Metabacillus sp. B2-18: one gene and its partners. The protein of the gene in region 3 interacts with the protein of the main gene of each other region in a pairwise test. Links are inferred from orthologs where the notes say so. Each region holds a gene or a part of one and is shown on either strand. Other genes may lie near its edges.

Region 1 (11,448 bases), 4.2 Mb from region 3 along the record:
ATTCATTGTGATCCTCCATTATTTTGTAATGTTTATATTTTAACTATAAGTTGTTAGTAGCATTCCTCTCAAAATATCTCTAAATAAAATATCTTGAATTAAAGATAATATACCATAGAAAAACCTTTCTTTCAAACAATAAAAACTTAGCTTACTTCCAAAGCCAATTTCATGAATGTATAAAAAAAGACAGGGCTTCCCCTGTCTTTACCTATATTAATCGTGGAAATTCGTACCGTCTGTTGTTTCTCCGATAATACCTGCGCGAATAACAAAGTCACCAAAGTGCTCATTTTCTTCACGTTCCTTCGCATAGCGAGGGATAATCGTATTAAGCTCTTTTAGAATTTCTTCTTCACCGATGTTTTCACGGTACATTTTGCTTAAACGGCTTCCGTCATGTGCTGCACCAAGATACATATTGTATTTACCAGGTGCCTTACCGATAAAGCCGATTTCACCTAATGCGTGGCGGGCACATCCATTTGGACAGCCTGTCATACGAATGGTGATTTCTTTATCTTTTAGACCGTTTTGATCCACGATCTCATCGATTTTATCAATTAATTTTGGTAAGTAACGTTCTGCTTCAGCCATTGCTAAACCACATGTTGGTAAAGCAACACATGCTAATGCACTACGACGTAATGCAGAATAATGCTTACCATCTGTTAAACCGTATTTTTCAATAAGTTCACTGATTTTTTTCTTTTTCTGACTTGATACATTTCCAATGATCAGGTTTTGGTTTGCTGTTAAACGGAAGTCACCTGTGTGAATTTTAGCAATTTCTCTGATACCTGTCATAAGCTTGTAGTCGTCATAGTCTGTTACACGTCCACCTTCAATAAATAGTGTGAAGTTCCATTTTCCTTTCACACCTTTTTCCCAACCATAACGATCTCCGTTATGATCGAAAGTGAATGGCTTCGCTTCTTCTAAGCTCCAGCCAAGACGATTTTCTAACTCTTCTTTTACGTTTTCAAGCCCTAGGCGATCGACCGTATATTTGAAACGTGCATTTTTACGTACAGAACGATTTCCATAGTCACGTTGAATTGTAATGATTTTTTCTGCTACATCATAAGCCTGTTCTGGTTTAATGAAACCAATAACTTTCGCAAGCTGTGGATATGTTTCTTTATCACCATGACTCATACCCATACCACCGCCAATTGCTACGTTAAAACCAACAAGCTTGTCGTTCTCAACAACGGCAATATAACCTAAGTCTTGAGAGAAAATATCAACATCGTTTGAAGGCGGAACGGCAATACCAATCTTAAATTTACGTGGTAGGTAAAGCGGACCGTACATTGGCTCAAGCTCTTCTGTATCAGGTGTACCAGCTACTCTTTCTTCATCAAGCCATATTTCATGATAAGCTCTTGTACGTGGTAATAAATCATCACTTAGTTTTTTCGACCATTCATACACTTCTTGATGCACGTTCGATTGATACGGATTTGCCACACACATTACATTACGGTTAACGTCTCCACATGCAGCGATCGTATCCATTAATGAAGCATGAATACCTTGAATCGTTTTCTTCATGTTCCATTTTAGAATTCCGTGCATTTGGAACGTCATACGAGTTGTTAGCTTTAACGTACCGTTTCCGTATTTTTGGGCAAGGTCATCCATAACAAGCCACTGGTTTGGTGTGGCAACACCACCTGGTAAACGAACACGTAGCATAAATTGATAAGCTGGCTCTAATTTTTGTTTTTGACGCTCATTTCGAAGATCACGGTCATCTTGTAAATAGCTTCCGTGGTGTTTCATTAAGCGGTTATCATCATCTGAAATACCTGAGCTTAATGGCTCAAGCATAGATTCTTTAAGCGTCCCACGCAAAAAGTCACTTCTTTCTTTAATGTCTTCAACATCACTTGGTGGGCCTTCTGGTGCTTTTAATATTTTGTTCGCCATGTTGCTAATCTCCTTTCAATCAAAAAATCAATATACATCGCGTTGATAGCGTTTATTTTGTTTCATATCTGCAAGGTAGGCCTCAGCTTTTTCACGGCTTAATCCGCCTTCTTTTTCAATAATGTCGATCAGTGTGTTGTTAACATCTTTCGCCATATGATTTTTATCACCGCAAACGTACACAACAGCCCCTTCTTCAAGCCATTGGAACAACTCTTTGCTGTGCTCTTGCATGCGATTCTGTACATAAACTTTTTCTTCTTGATCACGTGAAAAAGCAACATCCATTCTCGTTAACACACCGTCTTTAATCCATTTTTGCCATTCTGTTTGGTACAGAAAGTCTGTTACAAAATGTTGATCACCGAAGAACATCCATGATTTACCTTCTGCACCGATTTCTTCACGCTCTTGCATAAATGCACGAAATGGTGCAACACCTGTTCCAGGTCCAACCATAATAATCGGTGTATCAGGATTTTGTGGTAGTCTAAAATTTTGATTCTTTTGAATATACACTGGTAATGTATCACCAGGTTGCAGGCGTTCTGCCACTTGGGTTGACGCCACACCTTTACGATGACGACCATGTGTTTCATAACGGACAGCCCCAATTGTTAAGTGAACTTCATCTGGATTTGCAGCTAAGCTACTTGCAATAGAATATAGACGAACTGGCATTTTACGTAGAACACCAGCAAATTCCTGTGCAGAAACTTCCCATGGACCAAAGTCACGAATTAAATCTAATAGGTCACGACCATCAATATATGCTTTTATAGAATCCCTATTTGATACAAGTGATTGTAAATCTTTATTAGAATTAAGCTGTGCTGCTTTTTCAACAACTGGTTTCGTTAACGTGGCAATTTCAACCCTTGAGCTTAATGCCTCTTTCAATGTTACTTCTTCATTATTCACTGTAACTTTTTCAGTTGCATCCCATTTTACTGCTTCAAGAATAAGGTTAACAAGTTCAGGATCATTTTCCGGGTAAACACCTAGAGCATCACCTGGCTCAAATGTAAGGCCAGATCCTTCTAATGACAACTCAAGATGACGCGTTTCTTTATTAGAGCCGCGACCATTTAGGTTTAGGTTTTCAAGAACCTCTGCTTTAAATGGATTTGTTCTTGAGTAAGCTGATTCTAAAGCTTGAGGAGCAGGGGCAGCTGCTTCTTGCGCTTGAACAGGTTCTGCTCCCGCAGCTTGTGCTTCATCAAGACCAGCTAAAACTCCTGCAATCCACTCAGCTGCAGGCTCATCAAAGTCTAAATCACAATCGATACGTGGATAAAGACGAGTTCCACCAAGATCTTCTAAACGTTGATCAAATTCTTTTCCTGTTTGACAGAAAAACTCATAAGAGCTATCACCAAGCGATAGAACTGAAAAGCGAAGTTCATCAAGCTTTGGAGCTCGTTTACCATGAAGGAACTCATGGAAAGAAATCGCATTATCCGGCGGATCTCCCTCGCCATGTGTACTTACTACAATAAGAAGATTCTCTACCTTCTTTAAGCTATTTGGTTTAAAATCACTCATTGATGAAACGGTTACTTTATAACCACGACTCTCGAGTTCTTTTCCTGCCTTATTTGCAAGACCCTGGGCATTACCAGTTTGAGAACCAAATAGAATCGTAACATCCTTAGATACTGGCTTTACATTTACTGGAACAACAGCCTCTACTACCGGCGCTTCGGGAGCAGCCGTAACATTAGCAGAACCAGCTTGTGTAGCAGCTAGATACCCACTCAACCAGACTTTTTGAGATTCCGTCAAGGTTGGCAGAAGACGATTAAGGAGCTCTACTTGCTCCTGATTAAACGGACTGTTCATTACCTGAAGTTGCAACAAAATCCACACCTCACAAAATTTACTTGTACAAATTATTCATAATTACTAGTTTCCATTATTTTAGTCTCACTGACAAGTGAAAAATATAATTCATTTTACCACAACTCATTATTCCTATCAATAAAGTTGGAATTTAATTGTGTGAAGAATGAAAAAGTTTTTGACAAGTTTGTGAGGATTGATGATACTTTTTGTTAAAAGGAAAACTTGTTCGTTCTATTCCACTATCGTTATATAATAGAGTTAAAACAAAAATTTATAACATAAATCCTCTTAATATCCGTACTAAACCAAAAAGTACCTATTCAAGGAGAATTCACCTATGCACCAATTAAATTGGCTCGATGCCACTGAACAGGCTTATCTTATTAAAACCAAACAAATTTCAGCTGCAGAATTAGTTTCCCATACAATTGACTTAATAGAAGAGTTAAACCCCAAATTAAATGCTGTCACACATAAATTGTATGAAGACAAGTTACCACCAACTGAATCCGGTCCATTTTCAGGTGTTCCGTTCCTTATGAAGGATTTGGAATTTTTCGCAAACACCCCCTACACAGCAGGATCTACATATCTTAAAAACTTTATTGCCTCAGCTGATAGTGAGTACTCATCACGAATCCGTCAACAAACGGGGCTTATCACAATTGGAAAAACAAATACTTGTGAGTTTGGACTAGTACCGACTACTGAGCCTTTACAATATGGTCCAACGAGAAATCCATGGAATCTAGCCTATACAGTTGGAGGCTCAAGCGGAGGGGCTGCGGCTGCTGTTGCAGCTGGAATTGTTCCGATGGCACATGCCTCGGACGGGGGAGGATCAATTAGAATTCCCGCATCTTGTTGTGGAGTTTTTGGCCTAAAAGTAAGTAGAGGCAGAATTCCAAAGAACCCTGATCCGGTTGGCCTCGGAGTTAATCATGTGATTACACGGACTGTTCGAGATAGTGCGGGACTTCTTGATGCTACATATGGAAATAATCCTGGTGATCCATTCTATGTATCACAACCAAGTAGTTCATTTGTCACTGAGTCAATCAAAGAACCTAGGAAATTAAAAATAGCTGTTTTAAAAACCGGATTTAACGGTAAAAAGATTCATTCTGATTGTGAAGATGCTGTTTTAGATGCAGCAAATCTCTGTCAATCTCTTGGCCATGATGTTGAGGAGGGATTTCCTACTATTCATGTTGATCAATATAATCGAGCATTTCAAGTGCTTTGGCAATCATCCTTTTCACAAGGAATACATTCTTTAACAAATTTAACTGGAAGAGCTCCGAAGCAAGAAGAACTAGAACCTTATACTTGGGAAGTTTTACACTGCGGGAATTCATACAGAGCAACAGAATATCTTGCTGCGATTAGTTACATGCAGCTAGTAACGAAAGAAGTTGCTCAATTTTTCAACAACTACGATCTCCTATTAACTCCAACTCTTAGTGAGCCACCTCTAAGAATTGGTGAATTATCTTATAAAGGTAATATAGAGGAGTATGTTAACAGACTAAATGAATGGGTACCCTTCACTCCACTTGCGAATACAACTGGCTGTCCGGCGATGTCTGTTCCATTGTTTTGGAATAAAGATATCTTACCTATTGGTGTTCAGTTTATGGGACCGCTCGGAGATGAAGCTACTCTGTTTCAACTTGCTGGACAGCTTGAGCAAGCACGGCCTTGGAAAGATAAAAAACCAACTATTATATAGAAGAAAGTAGACGAAACGTTCGTCTACTTTTCCTCTTATCTATTAATAACCCTCTCAATATGAATCGTCAAATACAGCTTCTCATCGTTTGTTAACTCGTAATCAAATTGTCTTTCCACATAATCATTAATTTTTTCCGTACATTCATAAGCTTGTTTGTGTTTGTTTTTTACAGCTTCAAACAGAAAATCGTCTTCACCTTCCATGTAAGTTTTGCTGTATAGTCTTTGAGCAAAGAACTTCAAATGAGTGACAAATCGGAAGAAGTTAAGAGACTCTTCGTTAAAATCCATCTTAAAGTGATATTTCACAATTTTTAAGATGTCTTGCATCGTTTTTGTAATGTTTACGATATTAGGCATTTCTTCATTTAGCTCTGCATTCACAATATGCATGGCAATAAAGCCAGCTTCATCCTCAGGCAATGTAACATCAAGCTTTTCCTTAATCATACCCAGTGCTTCTACACCAAGAGAAAATTCATCTTTATATAGCTTTTTGATTTCCCATAGCAACGCATTCTTTATATCGAGGCCTTTTTTATTACGTTCAATGGCAAAATTAATGTGATCTGTAAGAGAAACATAAATACTGTCATTTAGTTCTCTTCCAAGCTTACTTTTTGCTTTTTTAATAACCTCTTCTGTTACTTCCATGAGTTCAATTGAAACCTCATATAAAAGGGTTTTAAATCGTTCCGACATGTCTTTATTTTTCAGTGTAAACACTTTCTCAATTTTATCATCATCTATTTCGTCACCAGGTCTTTTTTGAAAAGCAAGACCTTTCCCCATGATAACAAGCTCTATATTTTCTTCATTAAATGCACTTACAACATTATTGTTAAATACTTTTTCTATTTTCATATAACCACCTAAACTTTTTATGGTTTATTTGTTAAACAGATTTTCTCGTATAAGCTCTATTTATCGTATTATAAGTGATACTCTTCTCCATGACCACTTCTAAAGATTATAGGAGAATCCCTGTACTAATAGAAGGAAAGCTGTTGTCAGCTTTCCTCTTATATCATGATGACCTGAAAGTATTCTCCATTTGCCTATCACATGCTTGAACCACCTTTTCCCTTAATAATGCTTCTTAAAGTGATTCACCATTACTCTCAATTACTTTTTTATACCAATCAAAGCTTTTCTTTTTATGCCGTTGTAGTGTACCGTTTCCTTCGTTGTCTTTATCAACGTAAATGTAGCCATAGCGTTTTTTCATTTCTCCAGTTGAAGCACTCACAATATCAATTGGACCCCAGCTTGTATAACCAAGAATCTCAACGCCATCTTCAATCGCTTCACTCATTTCAGCAACGTGCTTTTTTAAGTATTCAATACGGTAGTCATCATGAACTTCACCGCCTGCTGTTAATTCATCAACAGCCCCTAAACCATTTTCCACAACAAATAATGGCTTTTGATAGCGATCATATAATTGATTCGCTGTAATTCGGAATCCTCTAGGATCAATCGTCCAGCCCCATTCTGATTTTTCAAGGTATGGATTTTCAATAGATCCGAACACATTTCCTGACGTCATATTATTTACTTCTGGATCTGTACTAGTTGCACGGCTCGCATAATAACTAAAGCCAATATAGTCAACGGTATGATTTTTTAGAAGCTCTTCATCTCCAGGTTCCATTTCAATCTTTATGTTATGATCTTTGAAAAATCTCTTAGCATACCCTGGATATGCTCCACGTGATTGAACATCGATGAAAAAGAACGATTCACGGTCTTTCTCCATCGCATCCCAAACATCCTCCGGGTTACATGTGTATGAATAAGTCATTCCTGCAGCGAGCATACATCCGATCATTGCCCCTGGGCTGATTTCGTGACAAGCTTTTACAGCAAGTGCACTAGCAACTAATTGATGATGTGCAGCTTGGTATTTAATTTGCTCTTTATTGTCTCCTTCTTTGAAAACAAGTCCAGCACCTACAAATGGCAAATGCAATAACATATTAATTTCATTAAATGTCATCCAGTATTTTACCTTATCTTTAAAACGTTTAAATAAAGTTGTTGCATAAGTTTCAAATAAAGAAACAAGCTTACGATTTTTCCAACTTCCATAGTTCTCAACCAAGTTAACAGGTACATCAAAATGAGCAATTGTTACAACAGGCTCAATATTATATTTCAATAGTTCATCGAAAAGATCATCATAAAACTTTAACCCTGCTTCATTAGGCTGCGCATCATCACCATTCGGGAAGATTCGTGCCCATGAAATAGATACACGTAAGGCCTTGAATCCCATCTCTGCAAAAAGTGCAATATCTTCTTTATAACGATGATAAAAATCAATTGCCGTATGTGATGGGTAAAATTCACCTTCAAGTGGTTGGAAAGAAGGAAGATTTCCAAACATGATATCCCAGCGCTTTTCACCTGTTGGTAGTAAATCAACTGTTGTTAATCCTTTTCCACCTTCGAGATAGGCCCCTTCTGTTTGATTGGCAGCAATCGCACCGCCCCATAAAAATCCTTTTGGAAAAGCCATGAAGAAAACTCCTTTTCATAAAAAAGTGAGGGAGAGAACGTCTTAAAAGACGACCTCCTCCTTAGCTAACATTTAATTTATAGTAAAAACACAGTCACCAGTTTTCACTTGTTTCTCTGGTGTTAAGTTTAGATTAAACTCTTTATGATTCGTTACCACAACAGGTGTTGTGAGTGGTTTCCCCGCTTCTTTAATCTTATCCATATCAAACTCTATTAAGAGTTGACCTTTTTCAATTCGGTCACCTTGAGAAACATGGGCTGTAAAATACTTTCCTTCTAACTGTACAGTATCCATACCGATATGAATCAGAATATCTACCCCATTTTCAGTCGTGATACCAATTGCATGATTAGTCGGGAATAAAGCAGTCACGATACCAGAAGCAGGAGCTAATAGCTTTCCTTCGCTTGGCTCAATTGCTACACCATGACCAAGAGCACCTGATGCAAATGCTTCGTCTTCTATTTCTGATAAAACCTTTACTTCACCTGTTAAAGGACTAATGATTTGTTCATTTTTAGCATTTGAAGCTGTTGTTACTGCCACTTCACTCTCAGAATTTTCAGTTACTTCATTTTTAGCTTTTCCCATTCCAAATAGGTACGTAAGAATAAAGCCTAGACCAAATGCTACAGCAAATGAAATCAACATTGCCCAAAAAGCAAATGTAATACCATCTGTTGGACTGATAAATGATGGAATTCCGAATACTCCAAGACCGCCTACCATGTAAATTTTAGAACCAGCTGCACCGATAATCCCACCACCAACAGCAGCTGCAATACAGCTAATGATAAATGGCTTTTTAAGCGGTAATGTAATACCGTAAATTGCTGGCTCTGTTACACCGAAAATACCCGAAATAAATGCTGGAATACTTAATGTTTTCAGCTTTTGCTGCTTTGTTCTAATCCATACTGCCAATACTGCACCAATTTGAGCAAATGAAGCAGCAAATGTAGTTGCTAATACCGGGTCAGCACCCATTGTTGTAAGGTTGTTAATCGCAATTGGTACAAGACCCCAGTGAAGACCAAAGATAACAAGTAACTGCCATAATCCACCTACAAAAATCCCTGCAACTAGTGGGCTTAAATTATAGATAAATAGGGTTGCCATTCCTAAAAGATTACCTAACCATGTTGCGATAGGTCCAATTATGATAAATGTTAAAGGAACAACAATTAGTAATGTAAAAAATGGTACTAAGAATGCTTTCACTACACTTGGAATGATTTTTTTCAAACGGTTTTCTACAATTGCTGCGAAATATGATGCTAAAATAATCGGGATAACAGAAGATGCATAACTCATTAAAATGACAGGTACACCTAAAAATGTAATATGAATTGCTGATTCAAACATTGTCCCTGAAAATAATGTGTAAAGAGGATCGCCTGCCGTTAAGCCTGATAAAGTTGGATAAACTAATGAACCCCCAATGGCCATTCCGATGAACGGACTTCCACCAAACTTTTTAATCGCTGTGTATCCTAAGAAAATTGGAAAGAAGTAAAATAATGAATCACCAATTGCATTTAAAATTTGATAAGTTCCCGATGTATCCTCTAACCAACCTAATGCAAGAAATAGTGCATTAAAACCTTTGATCATCCCTGTTGCAGCTAATACGCCAAGTACAGGAGTGAATATACTTGAAATGATGTCAATTAAACTTGATTTTTGTTTTTCTTCATCATCACTAGTTTGCGACTGTCCTTGAAAACCACCAACATGTAATACTGCTTGATAAACATCTGGTACATGGTTTCCAATAACCACTTGATATTGCCCACCGCTTTTCATAACAGTTACAACATCATCCATATTTTTTAGTACTTCTGTATTTGCCTTTGATTCATCTTTTAATTTAAAACGTAATCTAGTAATACAATGCACGACACTGGAAACGTTTTCTTTTCCGCCGACATTTGAGAGTATATCTTTAGCCAACTGCTCGTATTTCATGAGGTGTCCCTTCTTTCATCTTAATTTTAGACAAATAAAAAACCTGAGCCGAATAGCACACAAATATCGCGAATATTGTGTCACTATTCAGTCCAGGTTATGCCCACTTAAGGTAACATTCCTATAACGGAATATGTATTATTTATTTGTTATATGTAATTTATCACGGGTAAAATTGAATGTCAACGCTTTCTTTTGATTTTTTTGTAGTTTACTAGACTTTGGAACTAAATGAAAAAAAGAGGTCTTTCGCGACCTCCTTTTCTCATGAATCAGCTATTTGCTTTTAATACCTGACTGCCCTTGTCCCTATAACTAGTGTCACCAATCTTTTCAACGTAAGGTTTACCATCAATAAAATTGACAACCGAAACACTGCAATTGTCATGAACCTTAAACTCTTTGCTGTTTGTGACTTGGATTATATAGTTACCGATTGTTACACCGTGAGAAAAAATTAAAATATTTCCATCATCTGGAGCATGTTTTTCAACAATTTCATTGATTGCTTGTTCAGTTCTTTCAAAAAGCTGTGCATATGTTTCACCTTCTGGAGCACAAGCATTAACATCAAGGCTGAATAATTTTTCGAGGGCATCTCCGTAAAGATTGGGAATTTCATCTTCTAATAAAGCTTCTAATACTCCAAAATTCATTTCCTTTAATCGTGCATCAGGGTTTAAAGGTATGTCACGGTCACCGATGGCATATTTAGCTGTGTCGAGTACTCTCTGACTGTCACTTGCATAGGCTGCAATAAATTCAATATCAGATAAGCCCTTTCCAACTGATTTAGCTTGTAAAATTCCTTTTTCAGTAAGTGGTGAATCGCAGAAACCCTGCATTCTTCGTTCCACATTATATTGAGTTTCTCCGTGGCGGACAAAATAAAGAGTTAGTTTGTTTTCTGTTGCCATTTATGAACACATCCTTTTTTTCAGTCTCGGTCTCTGAAGGTTTTACCCTAATAATGACATTATGACCATTATAATCCTCTTCTAATGGTGTCACAATGAAAACATACTTTATCCTTAGAACATAAAAAAAGCATAACCTTAATGGCTATGCTTTCTGACTATAAAAACGATTTAGCAGAATTCTCTCGATTATAGGTGATATACTTAATCGTACTCTCTAGCACATTACGTATTTCTTCTATGTGAATTGGTTTTTTAATATAAGCATAACACCCTTCTTCAGAAGCCTGGTTTATCGTTGATTCCATTGCATCCGCACTAACAGCTATAACAGGAATGTCCTTTGATAAAGGGTTCGATTTAATATGCTTTAATGCATCTAGCCCATTCATATCTGGCAACGTAATGTCTAGTAAAATAATATCAGGCTTTAGTTCAATGGCTTGTTTTATTCCGTCTTTTCCAGACGTTACACACTGTAAATCGATCGTTTGAATGATACGTAGCATTGATCTCATTACGTCT
Region 2 (12,487 bases), 3.7 Mb from region 3 along the record:
CCCAATTAAAGCACCTGGCTCAGCAAAATTATAGTCACCTAGTGATGCAAAGCTTGCCGAAACTCCTCCAGTTGTTGGATGTGTCATAACAGAAATGATCAACCCACCATTATCACTAAAAAGCTTAAGGGCAGAACTTGTTTTAGCCATTTGCATAAGACTTAAAACACCCTCTTGCATCCTAGCCCCGCCGGAAGCAGTAAAAATAATAATCGGTAATCCTTTTTCATTCGCATTTTCTATTGCTCGGGTAATTTTTTCTCCTACAACAGAACCCATACTTCCCATTCTAAAACTAGCGTCCATGATAGCCACAGCTGTTCTAAAGCCGTTTATCAGACCTTCTCCTGTTACTACAGCTTCATTTTGTTTAGTTTTTTGACGATCTTTTTCAAGTTTTTCCTCATAATCAGGGAAGTTTAGAGGATTTTCAGATATCATGTTTTGATCATATTCAAGGAAGCTATTTTCATCAAATAAACTCTCAATTCGCTCTCTAGCGTTCATTTGATGATGATATCCACAATTCATACAAACTTTTAGATTTTTATTAAGTTCTTTCGTATACATGATTTTTTTACAATTCGGGCATTTTATGACAATCCCTTCCGGAACATCTTGCTTAGCTTGCTCAGAAGGAATTGAGGCATATTTCTTTTTCTTTGGTTTTGGCTTAGTAAATAAATCTTTTAACAAAACGGTACCTCCCCTTTTTCAAAGGCACTGTTATAATTGGCCGAAGATTTCCTATTTAGCTCATATCCATTTATAGCCAAAAATAACAACGCGCTTAAACATAGCCTTTATTAAAGCTGCTTCTATTTAAATCAGATAATGATTACATAATCTAGTATTCACTTTAAGAAACTATTTTCTAAAAAAGTGTCAGTTATATTAACTGTAACGATTGCTGGACAAACATGTTGTAGAAAGTTGTCAATATCTATTCGACATTTTCTTTAAGGGATACCGCTTCATATTGAATAAACACTTCTAAATGATCCTTTTTTATTAAAGCATCAAGCAACATGGCTAAATGTTTTTTTGAAGAACTATGCGATTGATCACCTTTATATACAAAGCTGACATATTCATTTAAAACATTCCAAATTCGATATAAGAGAAAATTGTTTGCTAATTTAACAAGCTCAGTCATTAATTCAAATCTTGTTATCTCTGTATCCTGAACTTTACTAGATAATTCTTCTAATTGTTCATTTATGTCACTTTGTAAGATTAGCTGCAGGGCATTTTTTTCTAATAGCTCGTTCATTTTAATAACATCCTTTATTGCTTTTGTATCATCAAGAATAAAGGTACCCAGCAGTTCAATTAAATTATGTTCTCTAAAATCCTTTAAAAAAGTTCCTTCGCCTCTTCTCGTTTCAATCATCCCTAATAATTCAAGGGCTCTTAACGCTTCACGAACAGAAGATCTTCCAACTTTTAAATTCTCAGCCAGCTCTCTTTCTGAAGGAATTTTATCTCCATAAGAAAGCTGTTTTTCTGCAATAATTGCGCGAATATGGCGAAGGATTTCAATATAAACTTTTGAATGCGGAGTTGTCAAAGAAGAATCACTCACTTTAATCAATGATGGCTAATTGCCTCGTTTTCTCAGCAACTTCCTCCGGATCGACTTTTATTCTTGCCACACCGGTTTCCATTGCTGCCTTAGCTACTGCTGAAGCAACAGCTGGTGCCACTCTTGGATCAAATGGTGCCGGAATCACATAATCTGAACTTAAATCCTTTTCAGAAACAAGTGCTGCGATTGCCTCAACTGCCGCAATTTTCATTTTCTCATTAATATGTGTAGCACGTACATCTAACGCACCTCTAAAAATCCCTGGGAAGGCCAATACATTGTTTACTTGGTTTGGAAAATCAGATCGGCCTGTTCCAATAACCATCGCCCCAGCTTCTTTAGCCTCATTTGGCATAATTTCTGGAACAGGGTTAGCCATAGCAAAAATAATTGGGTTCTCATTCATTGATTGAACCATTTCTTTAGACAAGGCCCCTTCAACCGAAACTCCAATAAATACATCGGCACCTTTAATAACATCGGCCAAACTACCTTCCAGCTGATCTCTATTTGTATATTTAGCTACCTCAGATTTCACGTTATTCATACCGTGTGAACGATTTTCAAAGATTGCACCTTTCGTGTCACACATAATAATATCTCTTACACCATAGCTATATAAAAGTTTAATGATTGCAATACCCGCTGCACCTGCACCGTTAGCTACAACCCGGATATTAGACATACTTTTTCCAACTAATTTAAGAGCATTAACAAGCCCTGCTACAGTTACAATTGCAGTACCATGTTGGTCATCGTGAAAAATAGGGATATTCGTTTCCTTTTTTAAACGTTCTTCAATAACAAAACAATTAGGAGCAGCTATGTCTTCTAAGTTTACTCCACCAAACGTTGGTTCAAGCAACTTAACTGTATTAACAATTTCATCAATATCTGTTGTGTTTAAACAAATTGGAAATGCATCCACTCCAGCAAAACTTTTGAAAAGAACAGCTTTTCCTTCCATAACCGGTAATGCTGCTTCAGGACCAATATTTCCTAACCCGAGCACAGCCGTACCATCAGAAACTACTGCAACCATATTACCTTTCATCGTATAATCATAGACTTTGCTTTTATCATCATAAATATCTTTACAAGGTTCAGCTACACCAGGTGAATAAGCAAGGCTTAAATCATAAGCATTTTTTACTGGAATCTTTGACTTTGATTCTAATTTCCCTTTGTTAACACGATGAATATGTAAGGCTTCTTCTCTCAATGACATCATGAACACTCCCCATGTAAAGTACTAGAACAAGTACCCTATTGTAAGAATCTAATTGTTTGGTTACCAGTTCAGCTGTATCTATTTTTACACTGCCTATCATTCTTCAAAAAGTGGTCAGACCACTTTAAATCATTATTAAATGATAACATAATTCATTTGATTGTAAAGCATCGTTTAGCATAAACATCCTCATTTACGAAAATAGCCTTACAATGAAAGGCTACTCCTGTTTTAGTACAACATTATTTTGCCCAAGTAAATTCATTAAATCTGTTAAACACTCTTCTGTAGCTGAAACTGAGAACTCTTCAGGTAATTGAATAGTCCTCTTATCATGCTCATAATACAGGTAGACAGGGATACTCCCGTTAAAACGACTTAGTATCTTCTTTACATCTAGCAACTTTTGTTGATCTGAGAACTGCTTCTCAATTTTCACAAAGAGCTTTGCATGTTTAGAAACGGCTGGTAAGTGTTCTAGTTCTTTTATTTGCTGAACAATAAACTGAAGTTTATCCTGTCTTCTTTCAACTTTTCCCTCTAGATAGAAAATCATCCCGTCCCTCACCTTTTCACCAAACTTTGAATAAGTTTGAGGGAAAAGAACAGCGTCAATATCTCCTGTTTCATCTCCAAGTAGTAAAAAAGCCATAACCTCACCTTTTTTGGTACGTATTGTTCGTACATTTGCTACTAAAGCCCCAATTGAAACCTTTCGATCTACATTTGAAGATAAATCATCAATAGTAACAGCACGGACCCCTTGAAGGTTTGAACGATACATTTCAACAGGATGAATGGAAAAGTATAAACCTAGAGATTCTTTTTCAAATCTAAGTTTTTCTTCAATTTTAAATGGCTCTACTTCAATATACTTTGGCTTTAGATTAAATTCTTCTTCCAAAAAGAGATCAAATTGACTTTCATCTGATGGAGTCATTAGCTCCGCATGCTCAATGGCAACATCAAGGCTTGCAAGCAAAGTTGCACGATCAATAGTAAACTCATCCATTGCACCTGCAAAAATAAGTTGCTCCATTGTTTTTCTAGTCACAATTTTCATTGATACCCTTATACAAAAATCAAATAAGTCAGTAAAAGGTTTTTTCTTTCTTGCATGAAAGATTTCCTTAATAGCCGCTATTCCTACATTTTTTATAGATGTTAAATTATAGCGAATACTTGCACCTTCTACTAAAAATGCAAACTCACTTTTGTTTACAGAAGGTGGCAGCACCGCGAAACCTTTACGCTTCGCCTCTCGAACATATTGAGCAACTTTATCTTCATTTCCACTTACACTTGTTAATAAAGCTGTTAAAAAATGGAGAGGGTAATTTGCTTTTAAAAAGGCTAATTGGTAAGCAATCATACTATATGCAACTGCATGACTTCGGTTAAATCCATAGTTGGCAAACTTAACAATTAAATCATAAATTGAGTTTGCCACTTGTTGACTATAACCGTTTCTAGTACAGCCCGAGACAAAATGTTCCCTCTCTTGATCTAGTATATCTTTCTTTTTCTTCCCAACGGCTCTTCTTAATAAGTCTGCTTCCCCTAGAGTAAATCCTGCAATAGTAGAAGCCAATTCCATTATTTGCTCCTGATAAACTATAACACCATAGGTATTCTGCAAAATCGGTTCCAGTGAGGGGTGTAAATATGTTGTGCTTTTTCTTTTATGTTTTCTGTCAATAAAGAGTGGAATATTTTCCATCGGACCAGGTCTGTATAATGCATTTACAGCAACAATATCCTCAAGACTGCTAGGTTTAAGACGTTTTAAAACACTTCTCATCCCTTCGGATTCAAGCTGAAAAACTCCTGTTGTATCTCCCTGGGATAAAAGATCAAATGTTTTTTCGTCTTGATAGGATATGTTCGTCAAATCAACTCGTTTTCCTTCAACACGTTGTATAGATTTCATAATATTCTCGATTAAAGAAAGATTTCTTAAGCCTAAAAAATCCATTTTTAAAAGCCCGAGATCTTCTAAGTAATCCATAGAGTACTGTGTTAAGTACACATCCTGTTGCCCTTCTTGAATTGGGACAATATTTGTTAAAGGTTGATCACTTAAAACAACACCTGCTGCATGTGTAGAAGTATGCCTTGGGAGGCCTTCTAGTTTTAAAGCTGTTTCATAGATTTTTTTATTTCGTTCATTTTCAGTAATTAATTTCTGTAGTGCCTGAGATTCTTTAAATGCTTCTTGAAGGGTGATTCCCGGTCGAGATGGGATCAGCTTCGATAAGACATCTGTTTCCTTAGGTGAAGCTCCCATTACTCTCCCCACATCACGAATAGCTGCTTTGGCTGCTAACGTTCCAAAGGTAATAATTTGAGCAACATGTAATTTGCCATATTTGTTTGCTACATAAGCTATTACTTCATCACGTCTTGTATCTGGAAAGTCAATATCAATATCAGGCATCGTAATACGCTCTGGATTTAAAAACCTTTCAAAAAGTAATCTATGTTTAATTGGATCTACATCCGTAATTCGCAGCACATATGAAACAAGAGAGCCAGCAGCAGAACCTCGCCCTGGACCTGTTAATATGCCATGCTCATGAGCGTATTTCATAAAGTCCCATACAATTAAAAAATAATCACTAAAATTCATTCTTTTTATTACATCTAACTCATAGCTTAGTCTTTGTAAATAGATAGAGTCAGGGTTTTCAAATCTTGTATTTAATCCTTTGAAACAAAGCTCCTCAAGATATTCATCAGCATTTTGGTTTTTGGGAGCAGGGTATTTTGGTAGATGAGTAACACCCAGATTAAGATTCACTTTACAACGAGCAGCTATCTTTAATGTATTTTCTAATGCATCAGGGAACTCCTCGAATAAAGATACCATTTCAGCTGCAGGCTTTAAGTAATTTTCATGTGTTCCTTTTTGGTCAACATGAAAATCAGAAAGCTTTTCACCACGTTTTAATGCAATTAGGCATTGCTGAGCAAGGTAATCTTCCTTTTCGATATAGCTAACATTATTCGTTGCCACCATAGGAATATTCACTTCACTACTAATATTCAGTAAATATTTATGTAGGGACTCATCTTCTAAGGATACTCTCTGAGTTCCTAAGTATATTGAGTTTTCACCAAATAAAGTTTGATATTTTTTTAATAAAACAATTGCTTGATCAAACTGTTCTTTTTCAAAGCTTTCCATGAACATTTGTCCTGGGATAATGGCTATTAATCCAGAATGATAGCTTTTTAACCATCGATCTGGAAGCCCTTCAGGTGATTTTGTTTGAAGAGCACTGCTTATCTTTAATAAATTCTGATACCCCTCGTTATTTTCAGCTAGTAGTACAGCTGTCATGTCGGTCTCATGTTGTTCATCTATGATTGTAACTGTCATACCTAAAATAGGCTTTATTCCATTTTCCTGACATAGCTTATAAAAAGCTACAGCCCCATACATCACATGAAAATCAGTCAACGCTATTGCATTAAATTTACATTCTTTCGCCTTATTAACTAATTTATCTAATCTTGCTGCACTTGAGAGCAAGCTGTATGCACTTTTCACTTGAAGGTGAACAAACGGCATATATTCCCCTCCTTTCTACATTCGTTTTAGATTTTTATTCAAGGATCATTTATATATCCTTCATTATATTCCCGAGGTTATATAGTTACAAATAAGAGCGTTCCGTGTTATAAGACCATTTCTACAAAAATATTTTCTTTCATACTTAAAATAGGTCGTCCATATATATAGAGTAGGGGGTTGATAGTCATGGACAAAGAAGCCTTTATGCCGGCTTTTATTCATAGTTACTTTATAGCACTAGGAGTACTTTTAGGTGGCACGCTAATCGGTGCCATTGGTGCATTTTTAGCAGGAGAACCACCATTAACCAAAATGTTTGAATTTTCTAATAGGCTAAAAATTTGGGCTCTTGTTGCAGCGATAGGTGGTACGTTTGATGCTTTTTACAGCTTTGAGCGAGGAATTTTTCAAGGTGAAACACGAGATATTGTTAAACAAGTATTGTTAATTGTATCAGCTATGGGTGGAGCTCAAACAGGTTGGTTACTTATCACTTGGTTAACGCAGGAGCATCTTTCATGAGAATCCCGCCGCACTATCAGCAACCTTCATGGCAACGTTTTTTTGCAGGTGCAGCAATAGGGGCAGTTATTAGTTGGGGTGTTTTTCTTTTTATTTTTGGAGTTATTCAAGAAGAACATAGTACAATTATAAATAAACAAAAGCAAACCATTCAAGATTTAGAGAATGACAAGAAAATCTATCAAGAAGAGTATACAAAATTAAATAAAAAAGCTCAAGAAAAGCTGACTGTTCAAGAGATTAAGATTAAATTAACGAACGGTGACCGCTATCTTTTTAAGGACTTTAGGATAACGAATATTGAAAACAGTGTAAAGGAAGATTTAAAAGACGTAATGGCCAAGGATATTGAGAGTATCGTTTCTAACCATCTATTAATAGAACGAATCATTGAAAATAAGCCATTAAAGTTTGATGGAAAAGAATACAAGCTTGAAATGACAAAATTCATGTTAACCACCACACTATATATTGAAGTTAAAATATCATTTGTAGACTAACAATACTCCAAGAGAATTTGAAATATTTTTAATTTTTATTAAAAATCAATCGCAAAACCTTCCCTTTTCCGATAAAATAGAAATAGGAAAAACAAGGAAAAAAACATCCACTAAAAACAAGCTGGTTTGCTCTCTTACAAACTGGCTTTAACCTCCCCATCCACTCTTCATAGAACATACATTCCAACAATTATGACAATTGATTCCTTGTTTAACCAACTCACTTTATAACGATTTATCGGTTGTACCACTACTTAACGGAGGGATGGATATGTATATTTTAAGTTCAAAACAAGTTGTCCAGGAAAAGATTAACCATATCAAAAAAGGGTTCTCAGCATATGTAGAAACAGCTGAGCTTGCAAACATTATCAAAAAAGAATGTCAGATTTTACAATTGGATGTGTATGAGGATGCTACAGAGCTAGGTTATTGGTTTATTCCGAACAAAGAAAGGTAACCGCTTTCACACTCTCTTCATCAATGTAAAACTCCATTATCAAAGCGGCGTTTTCTAAAGATCCTCATCACATGTTCTTTTCAAACCACTAAAAGTAATCCATAACTGTATTGTAAGCAAACTAACCTCTACACTATCATCCTTCTGGATCGTAAATTTTAAGGTAAGGAACTATGTCATCTTATGACTACCGACTAGGGTTAGAAAAGGGTTCGGCAGTTATTACCGAACCCTTTCTTATTTCTTAAGATCATTCATCCTGACATAGCACTTCTAGATCATGTAAAACCTGTTTCGCTTCTTCCCAGCTATATACAGAAGCTCCAGATGCGAGTGGATGTCCGCCACCATTATATTTTTTAGCTAATTTATTTATCACAAGTTTTTTTGCTCTAAGTCTAACACGAATCTGATTTTCTTCTTCCACAAAGAACACCCATGCTTTCACACCTTCAATATTACCTAAAATTCCAACAAGCTGAGAAGCTTCTGAAGGGGTCACATCAAATTTCTTTAATATATCTTTTGTTATACTCATTGATGCAGAACCTGACGATGTTAACGTAAAGTTTTGAAGAACATATCCACTAAGTTTAGCGACGTTTCTCTTTGTTTTGTAAAGTTCGTCGTAAATTGGTGTAGGGTTAATTCCTTTTGAGATTAATGCACTAGCATACTGAAAAGTTTTCTCCGTTGTACTCGGGAATAGAAACCTTCCTGTATCACCCACAATCCCAGTATAAAGAAGTTCTGCCGCTTTTTCAGATAATTTAAAGCCGTGATCTTTACCTTCTAAGTACAGTTCATAAATCATTTCACTTGTAGCACTTGCTTCAGTTTCCACCCACAAAAGATCTCCGTATTGATCCTCATTTGGATGGTGATCGATTTTAATCAATTTTTTACCTGTTTTATAACGTTGATCACTGATGCGGGCTTGGTTTGCTGTATCACATACAATAACAAGTGCTTCTTGGTATATCTCGTCTGAAATATGATCCATTTTATATAGAAACTCAAGCGATTGCTCAGATTCTCCTACAACATAGATTTTCTTATTTGGGTATGTAGCTTTTATCATTTCAGCCAAACCGCATTGAGAGCCATAGGCATCCGGATCTGGACGAACATGGCGATGAATGATAATTGTGTCATTTTGGCTAATTTCATCAAGTATTTGTTGTTTCATTTTGGTCTCCTTTTCTCTCTATATAGTTTATTAAATCATAAATACAAATTTTAAAAAAGAATGAATCTTCAGGATTTTCATTTCATCGTATTTAGTTAAAGACATGTTAAACTAAACATGCTATCTTTTATTATAGGTTGTTTAAGAAGATATTTCTTCTTTTTTACCTTACTAGATGCAAGAGTAGAAAAAATACTCATCTCAGTAGTGGAGGTTTTTATATGCCAGTTTTAGTTGTACTTATTATTTTTTCACTAGCTTTCTATTTGTACTATAGGGTCAAAGCATACCGATCAAATAAGCAAGCGGAGAAAAGTTGGATATCTGCGAAAGCTAGCATTGCATTAGGTCTGTTTGTTGCATTTTTTGGGCTTAATCAATTATTTATGTTTCGCTCAACCTTATCATTTGTTGTGGGAATTATTTTTCTGTTAATCGGTTTTGGCAGTGCTTGGGCAGGATACCGAGCTTACAAGCATTATCTTCCATATGTTCTAAAAGAAATAAAAGAGCAACAGTAACGAATCTCTCGAAAAAAATAGGGTTAACTGTTTTATAAAAACAGCTAACCCTATTTTTTCCTTGTTTTATCTCTCAATCAATTGAACCATCATCATCGCTTTTCCTACGACTATACCGTCGCTATATGCTTCTATATCAATTTTTCCAAACTTACGACCAACCTCTAATATTTTCGGGTGAATTTCAAGCACTGATTCCATTTGAACAGGTTTAATAAAGTATATTGTGATATTTTCAACAACAATGTCACCTTTTTTCTGTGCTCTTAGATAACGATTAACGGACTCTGTAACAAGTGTCGTAAAAACCCCATAAGAAATGGTGCCAAGGTGATTTGTCATTTGCGGAGTTACTTCACATCGAAAAATACTACTGCGTTTTGATTCATCATCAATAGTTATAAATTGATTTGTCACGATGTCATCAAGTTTTTCACCAATTTGTGGTTGACGTTGGATCATTTGAAGAGCTTTGAGAACATCTTGACGACTAATAATCCCTTGCAATCTATTCTGCTGGTCTACTACCGGCAAAATTTCGATCCCTTCCCAAACCATCATTTGTGCTGCTGATGCGACAGAAGTTTTACCAATTACTGTAATCGGACTTTTAGTCATTATTTTTTCGATTATGGTTGAATGGTCGTTCCCCATAATATCTTTAGAGGTAACAATTCCTTGCACTTTTAAGTTCTGATCTATCACTGGAAACCGACCATGCCCGGTTTCATAGTTATGTTGATACCAAGTTGCCACCGTATCAGACGTTGATAAACAGATTGTTTTATCAATCGGTGTAAGAATATCCTCCACCTGTACGATTTCTTTCTTAATTAACTGATCATAAATTGCTCGATTGATCATGGCACCAACCGTAAAAGTATCATAGCTTGTTGAAATAATTGGCAGCTCCAGCTCATCAGCTAATTTTTTCACGCTATCTTCTGTATCAAAACCACCTGTTATCAATACTGCTGCACCAGCTTCAAGCGCATATTGATGGGCAGTTGTACGATTCCCGACTATAAGTAAGTTCCCTGCACCTGTATATCGCATCATGGCATCAAGTTTCATCGCACCAATGACAAATTTATTTAATGTTTTATGTAAACCTGCCCGTCCACCTAAAACTTGCCCTTCAACAATATTAACAACCTCAGCATATGTTAATTTCTCAAAGTTCTCTTTCTTCTTTGTTTCAATTCTAATCGTTCCAACACGTTCTATCGTACTAACATATCCTTTGTTCTCTGCTTCTTTAATTGCACGATATGCTGTTCCTTCGCTAACATTTATATCCTTCGCAATTTGTCTGACAGAAATTTTTTCACCAACTGGCAGTGAAGTTATATACTGCAAAATTTGCTCGTGCTTTGTAGCCAAGCCGCATCACCCTTTTTATATTAGTGCATTTATCTAATAAGACCGCACAAATACGGTTTAAAAAACAAACTAATCCACTTTTATTATAAGGGTGAAGAAGGCTTATATCAACGCAGTGTTTGTCTTTGTCTCTTTTTCTGAATTTGCTTATATGATTTTAACTGCTTTGCTTGAACCTGTTGCTTTGGTCGGTACAAATAATGAGCAAAGTTTCCACCAATAACAAAAATCGCTAAGCACAACCAGCTCATAGCAAATACAGTTTGCGTTTGATTGCCCGAAAGTGAGATATGTTGAAGTCCAAAATAGAGCATCATTAATGCTATTAATGCGTACATTAGGTTTTTCATCTTGATTCATCCTTTCTATAAAAGCTTTGTTTCATTTTATGCATGTACACATAAAAAAAGAAGCAATGAATGAGATTCTTTGCTTCTTCTGATAGCATACTATCATTTTGCGCTATTTTTACTATTTTATTTCTAACACAGTAACCCCAATAAATTGTCCGTTTCATTACGCTCCAGACAATCGCTTTCCGCGGGGAGGAAGCTGAGCCTCCTCGGCTTTGCCTGCGGGGTCTCAGCCTTTCCTCTACCTCCCGCAGGAGTCATTTTCTTCCTCTTCATTCCACTAAGTTTATAAAAACAGGTTTAAAAGCAACACGTATAAACTTGGCTTGTGGTTTTCAACTCTAAACATTCTGTAAATCTTTTTTCCACATTATATGAACTATCCTATTAAAGCTCGTATTTTTCTCCCACTTTTAATGGCAGGCCAATGCCTTCTGGTAAGGATTGAGCGAATTTTTCTGGATCCTGCTTAATTGCTGGAAAAGTATCATAATGGATAGGAACGACTTTCTTTGCGTTTAGCCAAAGAGCTGCATCCTTTGCGTCTTCAGGACCCATTGTTAGATTATCTCCGATTGGTAAAAATGCAAGGTCTATTGAATTTCGTTCTCCAATCATTTTCATATCAGTAAAGAGTGCAGTATCACCTGCATGATAGATTGTTTTGCCTTCAGATGTTAATAAAATACCTGATGGCATACCAGTATAAATAATGGTACCATCCGGCTCTTGATAGCTTGACCCGTGAAAAGCCTGTGTTAGTTTTACTCTGCCAAAATCAAAATCATATGCTCCCCCAATATTCATTGGGTGAATATCAATTCCATTTTTCCCTATGTAAACCGCCAGCTCGTATGGGGCGATAACTAAAGCATTATTTTTCTTGGCAATTTCTATTGTGTCCCCAACATGATCATTATGACCGTGTGTAAGAATAATAACATCTGCTTCAACTGAATCAGCTGTCAAATCTGTTAATTCATTGCCAGTAATAAATGGATCTATAATGATTTTTTTATTGTGTGCTGCTACTTGTACAACTGCATGGCCGTGATATGAAACTTCCATTTTATTCAACTCCTTATATGTTAAATGGTTAAATGAATAAGATAGTCCACTAAAACTTTACCCATTTTTATTTCTAGCTAAACGTTTACATGAAA
Region 3 (3,802 bases):
TTTTTATAACGATTAGTGCTGCTAACCCGGGGATTCCCAATATCCCAGAGATACTTGATGTTATTAGATTAATTGGAATATGTAAATCTATGCTTGTACCAAATGCATTTACAAAAAATAATAATAGCGCTCCAACTATAACCTTTACAAACAGTTGACCGATCCATTGAATTGGTTTAATCGGTGCTCCGACAAACAATAGAATCAGTACGAGTCCACCCAATATAGAAAAAACTATAATAGGATCCATTTCACCACTCCCTTTTATCCTCTTACTATAAAAGATATGGAAGTGCGTTTAAAAATAGAACAAGCTATAATAGATAACATCTACTATAGCTTGCCAATTTTAATGTTTCGGTTTTTTGCTTCCTTTAATAAAAAGAAGTATTTCGCTTCTGCTACTTTTAATTCATAGAGTACCTCAGGAGAAGGTTCAACACTTTTATCAATCAGTTGCTTTTGTCGATTCCACTCTTTCTTCTTCAGAAGTAAGTTTTGAATCAGTTGTTGATCATATTGATTTCTCAGCCATCCTTTACGGCGAAAAAGCATCTCATCCCCCCCTTTACAGCTCTCTTCTTCCTTCTAGTGCTCTTGATAGGGTAACTTCATCAGCATATTCCAAATCTCCACCTACCGGTAAACCATGTGCAATTCTAGTTAGTTTAATACCCGATGGCTTTAATAATCTTGAAATATACATTGCAGTTGCTTCCCCTTCAATATTAGGGTTTGTTGCTAAAATAACTTCTTGAATCACGTCATCTTGAAGCCTTTTTAAAAGCTCCGGTATTTTTATATCTTCAGGTCCGATCCCTTCCATAGGAGAAATTGAACCATGAAGTACATGGTACAGTCCGTTATATTCTTTCATTTTCTCCATTGCGATCACATCTTTAGGATCTTGAACAACACAAACAACGCTTTTATCACGTCGATCATCTTCGCATATATAACAAGGATCCTGATCAGTAATATGGCCACAAACAGAGCAGTACGATAAATTCCGCTTGGCATTAACTAGAGCCTTTGCGAAATCCAAGACCACATCTTCTTTCATATTTAATACAAAAAAAGCCAGTCGAACGGCCGTTTTTGGACCGATTCCTGGCAATTTCATAAAGCTATCGATTAGCTTTGATATTGGTTCAGGATAATGCATGATAATCCTCCTAGAACATTCCCGGTAAATTCATTCCTTTTGTGAATTGTCCCATAGTTTCATTTGTTAAATCGTCCATCTTTTTAAGTGCATCGTTTGTAGCAGCTAATACTAAGTCTTGAAGCATTTCGATATCTTCTGGATCTACTACTTCTTCCTTAATGTTAACTTCTACTATTTCCTTTTGGCCATTAACAACAACAGTTACCATACCGCCACCAGCAGTACCTTCTACTGTTTTTTCAGCAAGTTCTTCCTGGGCTTTCGCCATATCCTTTTGCATTTTTTGCATTTGCTTCATCATCTTTTGCATATTACCCATTCCGCCACGCATCATTTTACATTCCTCCAGTTTTTAGTCTTTTATTTCAATAAGTTCATTTCCTACTAATTTTCTTGCTTCAGCAATTAAAGGATCTTCTTCTCCACTTTCTTGCTGATTTTGCTCATCGTCTTTTTGGTCTTTAAGGAATTCCTTCCTTATTTTACCCCAATCATGTTCTGGAACGCCAACCATTTCCATATTCTTGCCGACTAATTCCTGTAAAATCATTTCTAAGTTTGTTCGAACATTATTGTTATTTTCAGCTACCATTTTACAATGAATTTCAAATTTGAATTTCAAAACAAAGGCATGATCTGATGCTGCTACAGGTTCACTATCATTTAGTAGTGCTGCATGAGACACCTTATTTTGGCGTCTTAGCATCTCTAGCAGCTCTGCCCAGCGTCCTTTAATTATCTCTAAGTCTTTTCTTGTAGCGTTTTTAAGGATTTCTTGAATTCTTCCTTCTGGTGTTTTATAACCACCACTTTTCATTGAGCGCTGCTTTGGTTCAGAACCTGTTGCAGCCTGCTGTGGTGCAGAGATCCCTTGCTGTTTTATTCGGTTTATTTCTGATTGTAAATTGTTTATCTTATCTAGAAGTGCTTGATACCCCTCTTGATTAGGCTGAGAAGTAGTATGAGCACTTTGACAAAGCTTCACAAGTGCTACCTCTAAAAAAATTCGTGGATGGTTTGTCCATTTCATCTCTTGCTGACTTTTACTTAAAACATCAATTGTCTCATAAATCTCAGCAGAAGGGATTTCCTTTGAAAGTTGAATAAATTGTTCATCAACTGATACTCGTTCAAGTACATCTTCTAACGTTGGTGCCGTCTGGTAAAGAAGCATGTCTCGGTAATAAAAAATAAAATCTTCAATAAATCTACTTGGGTCTTTACCTTGATACATAAGTTGATCAAGTGCTTGTAAGGCAATTGTCACATCTTTTTGATGAATGGCCTCTGCAATTCTTCCGATAATCTCTTGAGAGACAGACCCAGTAATTAGCAAAGCTTCATCAATACTTACTTGCTCATCACTATAAGATATAGCTTGATCTAGGAGGCTTAACGCATCACGCATACCACCATCAGCTGCTCTTGCTATTACATCTAGAGCTGCTTCTTCTACATTAACCTGCTGATTATGTATGATTTCCTTCATTCTCCCTACAATAGCAGATGCAGTAATTCTTCTAAAATCAAAGCGTTGACAGCGGGAGATGATTGTTAGCGGGATCTTATGTGGTTCTGTTGTAGCTAAGATAAAAATCACATGCTTAGGAGGCTCTTCTAGCGTTTTAAGTAAGGCATTAAAAGCTCCAATCGATAACATATGAACTTCATCGACGATATATACCTTATATTGTACAGATGATGGTGCATACTTTACTTTATCTCTTATATCCCTTATTTCATCAACACCGTTATTAGATGCAGCATCAATCTCAATGACATCAGAAATTGACCCGTTTGTGATTCCTTTACAAGCAGCACACTCATTACATGGCTCCGCAACTGGTGCCTTTTCACAGTTCACTGCTTTTGCAAAGATTTTCGCTGCACTTGTTTTCCCTGTTCCACGTGGTCCAGAAAAAAGATAAGCATGTGAAAATTTATTTTGTAATAGGGCATTTTGTAAGGTTTTAGTAATATGTTCTTGTCCAACCACATCATGAAACAGCTGTGGTCGAAAAACACGATATAGAGCTTGATAACCCACAAAAACGTCTCCCTTCTTCTTCTTCCTTTTTATTATAACAACCAACAGAAATTTTACAAAGTTGTTTATATGTGAGTTCATTCATAATGATCACTTTTAAACCAAAAACGAACATTTTTCTTTCGCTAACCTTATTGTTGAATAATATAAAATAAATGCACAATAAGATGAATGTTTATACGTTTTTTAATAACCAGTTGTGAATTATTACATTCTTTCATGTAAATAAAAAACTCACCCTATAAGAGTGAGTTTTATTTTAAAATTAACTGCCGTGCACCTTCCGTCGATTAGCCACCATAGGCGTTACTCAAGCAGTTAGCTCGGCTCAGGCAACCCCGCGGCACATGAGAGCTTCCACTTAATGCTGCTTCCTTCCGGACCTGACATGGTTCATGGATTCCCATTGCGCAGGACCCAAGCGTCAACACCACTTACTTGAGGCAGCCCTACAGTGTTCTAACCTCTAGAAGGGATTCGGCCTCGCTAGAGCGGATTGCGAGTACAGGGCACCGCTACCTCCCCGCTTAGCACGGCAAAATTGATACCATATTTAGTTGCGCCGTTTGTCCGACGCATGTATTAGT

Evidence for each region.
Region 1: the proteins of dnaX (region 3) and licT interact in binary tests that used the Escherichia coli proteins (3 or more experiments, as listed by UniProt). The link is inferred for Metabacillus sp. B2-18 from one-to-one orthologs.
Region 2: the proteins of dnaX (region 3) and dnaE interact in binary tests that used the Escherichia coli proteins (3 or more experiments, as listed by UniProt). The link is inferred for Metabacillus sp. B2-18 from one-to-one orthologs.

What each region holds. Positions count from the first base shown.
Region 1 is NZ_CP088245.1:4,225,842-4,237,289, forward strand. The notes cover bases 4,464-7,356. They hold licT (BglG family transcription antiterminator LicT), read right to left. Parts: upstream 6,379-7,356; coding sequence 5,548-6,378; downstream 4,464-5,547. Other genes in these bases: LPC09_RS21460 (amidase), read left to right, coding at 4,464-5,512; ascB (6-phospho-beta-glucosidase), read right to left, coding at 6,614-7,356. Outside these bases: LPC09_RS21445 (ring-cleaving dioxygenase), read right to left, coding at 1-6; cysI (assimilatory sulfite reductase (NADPH) hemoprotein subunit), read right to left, coding at 217-1,935; LPC09_RS21455 (assimilatory sulfite reductase (NADPH) flavoprotein subunit), read right to left, coding at 1,963-3,792; more of LPC09_RS21460, read left to right, coding at 4,118-4,463; more of ascB, read right to left, coding at 7,357-8,035; LPC09_RS21475 (beta-glucoside-specific PTS transporter subunit IIABC), read right to left, coding at 8,108-10,006; LPC09_RS21480 (histidine phosphatase family protein), read right to left, coding at 10,279-10,923; LPC09_RS21485 (ATP-binding protein), read right to left, coding at 11,082-11,448. UniProt on the Escherichia coli protein: Mediates the positive regulation of the beta-glucoside (bgl) operon by functioning as a transcriptional antiterminator. This is an RNA-binding protein that recognizes a specific sequence located just upstream of two termination sites within the operon.
Region 2 is NZ_CP088245.1:3,712,430-3,724,916, forward strand. What follows is about bases 2,840-6,771. They hold dnaE (DNA polymerase III subunit alpha), read right to left. Parts: upstream 6,394-6,771; coding sequence 3,040-6,393; downstream 2,840-3,039. Other genes in these bases: LPC09_RS18870 (sporulation membrane protein YtrH), read left to right, coding at 6,583-6,771. Also shown: accD (acetyl-CoA carboxylase, carboxyltransferase subunit beta), read right to left, coding at 1-696; LPC09_RS18855 (FadR/GntR family transcriptional regulator), read right to left, coding at 944-1,570; LPC09_RS18860 (NADP-dependent malic enzyme), read right to left, coding at 1,587-2,816; more of LPC09_RS18870, read left to right, coding at 6,772-6,918; sporulation membrane protein YtrI, read left to right, coding at 6,915-7,418; LPC09_RS18880 (YtzJ family protein), read left to right, coding at 7,690-7,878; LPC09_RS18885 (DHH family phosphoesterase), read right to left, coding at 8,129-9,067; LPC09_RS18890 (YtpI family protein), read left to right, coding at 9,289-9,588; LPC09_RS18895 (CBS domain-containing protein), read right to left, coding at 9,655-10,971; LPC09_RS18900 (hypothetical protein), read right to left, coding at 11,079-11,321; LPC09_RS18905 (metal-dependent hydrolase), read right to left, coding at 11,712-12,392. UniProt on the Escherichia coli protein: DNA polymerase III is a complex, multichain enzyme responsible for most of the replicative synthesis in bacteria. This DNA polymerase also exhibits 3' to 5' exonuclease activity. The alpha chain is the DNA polymerase catalytic subunit.
Region 3 is NZ_CP088245.1:28,481-32,282, reverse strand. What follows is about bases 869-3,802. They hold dnaX (DNA polymerase III subunit gamma/tau), read right to left. Parts: upstream 3,216-3,802; coding sequence 1,521-3,215; downstream 869-1,520. Other genes in these bases: LPC09_RS00140 (YbaB/EbfC family nucleoid-associated protein), read right to left, coding at 1,176-1,499; recR (recombination mediator RecR), read right to left, coding at 869-1,165. In the rest of the region: LPC09_RS00155 (pro-sigmaK processing inhibitor BofA family protein), read right to left, coding at 1-250; LPC09_RS00150 (YaaL family protein), read right to left, coding at 334-555; more of recR, read right to left, coding at 569-868. UniProt on the Escherichia coli protein: Part of the beta sliding clamp loading complex, which hydrolyzes ATP to load the beta clamp onto primed DNA to form the DNA replication pre-initiation complex.